DNA from 2 places in the Bacillus sp. JJ1533 genome. Region 1 is predicted to be linked to the other one. Evidence: predicted binding sites of a transcription regulator. Region 1 holds the regulator's gene; the other holds the start of a gene.
What was found. Region 1 encodes Rex, which represses fermentation and respiration genes when NADH is low (regulators of the CRP and FNR family bind a similar motif). Its sites were predicted from a motif close to TTGTGAAATATTTCACAA; they were not measured.
Positions count from the first base shown of each region.

Region 2: a site for Rex is predicted at 1,423-1,440, ahead of ric (iron-sulfur cluster repair di-iron protein). Genes of this name have one in related genera too.

Region 1 covers NZ_JBALOV010000030.1:44,502-47,928, forward strand. Annotated here, with positions in the region: gene V7138_RS16035 (YdiK family protein) at 1-33, shown strand, start outside; gene tatC (twin-arginine translocase subunit TatC) at 69-821, opposite strand; gene V7138_RS16045 (twin-arginine translocase TatA/TatE family subunit) at 838-1,029, opposite strand; gene V7138_RS16050 (redox-sensing transcriptional repressor Rex) at 1,065-1,709, opposite strand; gene moaC (cyclic pyranopterin monophosphate synthase MoaC) at 1,713-2,204, opposite strand; gene V7138_RS16060 (ABC transporter ATP-binding protein) at 2,339-3,427, shown strand, end outside.
Region 2 covers NZ_JBALOV010000027.1:67,651-71,077, forward strand. Annotated here, with positions in the region: gene V7138_RS14800 (molybdopterin molybdotransferase MoeA) at 1-1,187, opposite strand, end outside; gene ric (iron-sulfur cluster repair di-iron protein) at 1,498-2,205, shown strand; gene V7138_RS14810 (hypothetical protein) at 2,261-2,893, opposite strand; gene V7138_RS14815 (SCO family protein) at 2,903-3,427, opposite strand, start outside.

The sequences.
Region 1 (3,427 bases):
AAAATAAAGAAAGTAACAAAGGAAAAAAAATAACCTCCTCACGAGGTTATTTTTTTATACATTTTTCTTTATTCAATTGAATTAGCAGCCATCATTTCCGCCTTAAGCACCTTTCTGTAGGCACTTCTTGATACGAGAATACTGATTTCATACAATCCAAATAACGGCACGGTGACCATTAAATGAGAAATTAACTCTGGAGGCGTAATTAACCCTCCAATTACTAAAAGAACAAAATACGCATACTTTCGTATTTTCGTTAAGAACATTGGAGTGACGATTCCAAGCCTTGTTAAGAACATCACAACAACAGGCAACTGAAACAGGAAACCAAATGGTAAGGTTAGCTGTAATAGGAATTGAAAATATTCATTAATCCCGATTACCTGATTTATTTCAAGACGTCCTGCTAACCGCGTCATAAAGTCAACAACAAATGGAAATAGAATAAAATAGGAGAAAGATATTCCTAGTAAAAATAATATTACCGAAACTGGAATATAACTCAATGTTACCTTTCTTTCCCTCTCATACAAACCTGGACTAATGAAGGCCCAAAGCTGAAACAGTAAAAAAGGAGATGAGATAACAAATGCAATAATAAATGCAAAATTCATATAAATTTTAATTGGATCTGTTATCCGGAAAGCATTCATTGTCAACTCTTTAGCTTCTTCCGCGTTTTGCAAATAAACTATTACATGCTCTGCAAGAAAAAAGCTTCCTAAAGCAACAATGAAGAAGAAAACGACCACATAAATCAGTCGTTTTCGCAGCTCACCAATATGATCATAGACGGACATTTCTTTTTCTTCGTTCATGTGACTCATCCTATCATTACTTCACATCATGAGTTTCATTCTTCTTAACATCATCATCGTCATCATCTGCTAAACCTTTTGTTGCGTTCTTGAATTCACGCAAAGTATTACCCGCTGCTTTTCCTAATTGAGGTAACTTCTTTGGTCCAAAGATAAGTAACGCTGCAAATACGATCAATAGGATACTGCCAAAGCCAAGATTTCCCACTGTGAGTCACCTCCCTACAATTGTAAAGTCTATGTTTATTCTTCTTCATTTGAATAATGCTTTAAAAAGTAAACAAGTGCTTGTAGTTCAACAGCTAGATCAATATGGTGGACTCGTATATGGTCAGGCACATTGATTCTTGCTGGTGTGAAATTAAGAATCCCTTTGATTCCTTTTTTTACAAGGCGGTCAGTAATCGGCTGTGCAGCACCGACTGGTACAGTTAATATTGCAACCGTGACTTCATCAGGCAATACTTTTTCAAGATCATCTAAATGATGCACCGTAACTCCGCCAATACTACTACCTACCTTATTATAATCCACATCAAAGGCAAGCTCAATTTTTGTATTATTATTTTTCGAAAAATTATAGTGCAAAAATGCGGTACCTAAATTACCTACACCTATTAAGGTAACTTTCGTTAATTCGTCCTGATCAAGGGTCTTACTAAAAAAGGATAATAAGTAATTGACATTATAGCCATACCCTTTTTTTCCCAATGCGCCAAAATACGAAAAATCTCGTCTAATCGTGGCGGAATCAACCTTGACTGCATCACTTAGTTCTGCAGATGATACCCTCTGCTTCCCTGAGGCGTGCAAATTTTTCAAAAACCGATAATAGAGTGGCAGCCTTTTGGCAGTTGCTTGTGGTATTTTTGATTGTTCCAGATTCATGTTTTATTCCCCCGCTACTGGCCTTTTGAAATCTCCATTCTTTCCACCTGTTTTTTCGGCTAAATAGGTTGGTCCAATCACCATTCCTTTATCAACCGCTTTACACATATCATAAACAGTTAACGCACAAACTGAAGCAGCCGTAAGGGCTTCCATCTCAACGCCAGTACTTCCTTTAGTTTTAACTGATACGGTAATATGTAAAATATACTCGTCTTCGGTCGTCCAGTTAAACTGAATATCTACGCCCTTCAATGCCAAAGGATGGCACATCGGAATGATCTCTGATGTTTTTTTAGCTGCCATAATACCAGCAACTTGAGAAACCGCGAGAACGTCCCCCTTGCTAACCTCATTATTTATGATTTGCTCATAAATCAATTTATTTACAGTTATACTTGATTTTGCAATTGCTGTCCGAACGGTTTCCGACTTTTCCGTTATGTCGACCATTCTTGCTCGGCCTTGCTCGTTAAAATGGGTAAATGATGTCATTTTCAAAACCCTCCCATAAACTATACACTATTTTACCACATCTGTCTTTGGAATTACTGTGAACATTATCATTGCAGTTGCTCTATTAAGATAATATAAGATACACTGTTGATAGAAACAAGAGGTGAAATAATATGATTTTACTACAAGTAAATCAGCTCAAAAAGTATTTTGCTGCTGATCTTATTTTATCGAATATAAAATTAGAAGTACAAACGCGTGACCGGATTGCAGTTGTTGGTCGAAACGGTGCTGGAAAGTCTACTCTATTAAAAATCATTGCAGGCCAGATGTCCCATGATGGCGGTGAAATCATTAAGCCGAAAAGCGTCAACATCGATTACCTCGCACAGGATACTGGACTTGAATCAACTCTTACCATTTGGCAAGAAATGCTGACCGTCTTTGCACCTTTACAAAAACTAGAAAAAGATCTGCGAAACCTAGAAGTAAAAATGGGAGACCCATCCGTTTTTGAAAATCCAGTTGATTATCAAAAGCTGCTCGAAGAATACGACCAGCTCCAGGTCGATTTTAAGGAAAAGGGTGGATATCAATATGAAGCCGATATTCGTTCTATACTTCATGGTTTTAATTTTACAGAAGATGACTACGAAACGAAAATATCCAGCTTAAGCGGTGGTCAAAAAACACGTCTGGCCCTTTGTAAACTATTACTAACAAAGCCTGATTTATTGATTCTGGACGAGCCGACAAACCACCTCGATATTAGCACGCTTACCTGGCTTGAACAATATCTCCAAGGCTATCCTGGGGCACTCTTAATAGTATCCCATGACCGATACTTCCTAGACAAAGTCGTTAACCAGGTCTATGAGATTTCTAGACATACAAGCACCAAATATGTCGGAAACTACAGCAACTACTTAAAAATAAAGGCTGAAAACTATGAGCTCGATCTTAAAAAATTCGAAAAACAACAGGAAGAAGTTGAAAAATTAAAAGACTTTATCGCTAAAAACCTAGTCAGAGCTTCAACAACGAAACGCGCCCAAAGCAGACGAAAACAGCTTGAGCGTATGGAGCTGATGGACAGGCCATTAGGTGATGAAAAATCAGCTTCTTTCCATTTTGACATTGAAAGACAAAGCGGAAATGACGTATTAAGTGCAAAAGACATTACCGTTTCCTATGAGAAAACCAAACCGATCATTAAAAATGTTCATTTCAATATTTACCGCGGAGACAGTATTGCCTTAGTC
Region 2 (3,427 bases), on a different contig from region 1:
CCGCCGGGTAAGACCATAAATGCATTTGCTCCTGCAAGTGAGGATACGACATTTGATTTATCAAGACCACTTGGTACCACTACAAGTTTTCCATCCAAGAAACTAATTTTACTTCTTACAAATCGTGTAAATGGATTTGGTTTTGGGAAGTCTGCATTTAGCTCTGCTTTCAATTTTAGAAGATGTGGATTTTTCGAAAATAATCTCGTCCGGACTACTGGTCTAACTAATAATTCAAACCCTACATAACAAGCGGATGGATTTCCAGATAATCCGAACAATAACTTACCATTTAGCTGAGCCACAGTCGTGACACTTCCCGGTCTCATCGCAATTTTATTAAATAGGACTTCAGCGCCTAATTTACCATAAATTGCAGGAAGATAATCATAATCCCCAACAGATACTCCACCAGTGGTAATTAAGATATCAACCTCGTCGATTGCATTTTTTATTGCATGAAAGCAATGTTCAAAATCATCTGGGAGTTTTCCAAAATACTTTGGCTCAGCACCCGCCCTTTCGATTTGCGCACTAATCATATAAGCATTGCTATTTCGAATCTTACCAGGTTTTAGCTCCTCATTTACATCAAGCAATTCTGTGCCTGTTGCATAAATACCAATGACTGGTTTCTTTGCTACTTCAACCTGATGGTAACCAAAGGTCGCTAATAAGGCTTTTACACCAGGATTAATAAAAACTCCTTTTTCCACTAAAACTGTGCCTTTTTTTGTATCTTCTCCTTGGAACGATACATTATCGCCAGACTTAAATGGTCGCTTTATAGACATGTATTTCCTACCATTACGTTCATATTCAGTTGTCAATTCGAGCATCACAACTGCATCACATTCCGATGGCATTGCTGCTCCTGTCATGATTCGTACTGCTTGATAAGCTGCCACCTTTTTCGATGTAACAGAACCAGCTCCAATTTCTTCTATTACCTCAAACTCAATTGGATGGTCCTGTCCGGCATTTGCTGTATCGACTGCACGTACAGCAAAACCATCGTATGGTGACCGATCAAAATGTGGCACATCGTGATCAGCAACTACGTCCTCCGCTAGAAACCGTCCATAACTAGCTTCAATTGATACTTTTTCCTGTGACCCTGAACCTGCAAATTCCATGACTCTCGATACCGCTTCCGGAACGGGGATCGGTGTTCGTCTTTCAACCATATTCATCACCAACTTTTTATCTACTTTTTTCCTATTGTAGTATATTTAAGCAAAAACAACTACTTTCTTGCTGTGATTTCATTTAACTGAATGATTCCTTCTTCAAGTTTGTCATCGACATCGTTTGACATCTCCTTGCAGCATTCAATATATGGTTTAATCCTACCAAATGTGCCCCTTTGTAACCTGTGATGTTCATCACTTCACACTGAATATATGGCGATATTCTACAAAAGTGTGATTCGTATCACATCACTCTGCCCTTTGAAAAGCTATCCTATAAGTAGCTTACTAATTAGGAGGTAGAATTATGGAACCAACGTTTACAGAACAACATATCATTGGAGAAATTGTAACTGAGTTTCCGAAGGCAGGAGACCTTTTCAAAAAACTCCGAATTGATTTTTGCTGTGGCGGTAACCGACCACTTATAGATGCCATTGAGGAAAGAAATCTTTCCACGGATGAGGTGCTGTTAAAATTAAATACACTTTATCATGAAATGAAAGAATTAAATGAGAAAACAGTTGATTGGAAGGCCGCAAGCTATTCAGAATTAATCGACCATATTGTGAATAAGCATCACCGTTATTTAAATGAAGAGCTTCCTCAGCTTAGTCCATATGTAACTAAAGTGCTACGAGTACATGGAGGAAATCATCCACATCTTGCAAGAGTGCATTCACTGTTTAATCAATTAAAGGTCGAACTTGAACAACACACAATTAAAGAGGAAGCAGAATCATTCCCTCTTATCGTGAAATTTGAAAAAGAGCCCACCACTGAAAATCACGAATTAGTGAAAAAACATGTGGCAGAATTAGAAGGCGATCACGATGAGGCTGGGAATATTATCAAAGAGATTCGTGACATCACAAATGATTTCCAACCGCCAATCGGTGCATGTGGAACCTACCGTTTAGTCTACCAACGCCTTGAAGCACTAGAGGCAGACCTATTCGAGCACATTCATTTAGAAAATTATATCCTATTCTCAAGAGCAGCAGGGAACAAATAGTCAGACAGAAAGAAACCCAGGATTCCCCTTAAAAATCGTGGGTTATTTATGTTATTTAAATGTTGTAAGAGGAGGTGTTTTTGGTCTTTATACGAATGAATCGCCGCTTTTCCTTTTTTGTGTATTGGACCACAGGCTTCCCAATAAAAACACGTAACATGAACAGAATACAAAGAACCAATCCTAGTACAAACATAGCTTTACCGAGCTGTTGCTGGGCAGTAACTAAATAATTATTACAAAGTCTTGCTGGTGATGCTGAATAAAGCCAACTCATCACAAAAATCATCGAAATAAGATTTGCCCATACAAAAGCTCTGCTTATTGATCCAAGCAACTGCCAACTATAATACAATAGGACCCCCGCTAAAAAGGGCAAACTAATATATTTCGCCAACTCCATAAATGGTTCGTTCAATGCTGCATCAATCGATCTTGGCAAAGCCCAATAGCCGATAACACATATTGTGATTAGCATCCCCGCAATCCCATTTTCATTGAAATAAAGAAAAAAGCTTCGCCATTTCCTTGGAAACCCTTTAGCAAGAAAATAGCCACCCCCTACTAATAATGGATATTGAATCAGCATAGTACCGACCATGCTCTCTTCCAACAATACCCTTACATACGGGAATGAAACGAATAGAAGTAAAAGTAGTCCAATTATTAAATAACGTAAACGGTCCATATTTCACCTCTAAAATAGAAAAGAATGTAAGTATTCCACAACAGTTTGTGGTTTTTGGTAATCAAAGATATTTGTTAATTTTCCTTCCGGGTTAACAACATAAAATGCAGAATTATGTTCATATCCCCCATATTCATTCGGAATAACTATAACTCCAAGTGTATCTAAAACGTCTTGTAATTCATGTTCATCCTGAATTGTTGCCATTTTCCACTGTTCTCCGTCAGCTCCAAAATGGTCTGAATAAGATTTTAAGACAGTTGGGGAATCATTTTCAGGGTCAAAGCTTATACTTACTAGAACGACCTCTTTCCCCAGAACTTCTTTTGGGATATTTTCATAGATTTCAGCAAAATTTCGTTCCAAAACCGGACATACATCCCCACAACTGGTATACATGAAGGTAAATAGCGTGTATTTCCCCTCCAATTCCTGTATGTGAAAAGTCTCTGAATTTGAATCGATTAATATTGCAGAAGGGAGCTTTGGCTGCTCCCTTTCTAGCTCAATAATTCTTGCCTTCTCTGCTGTAAA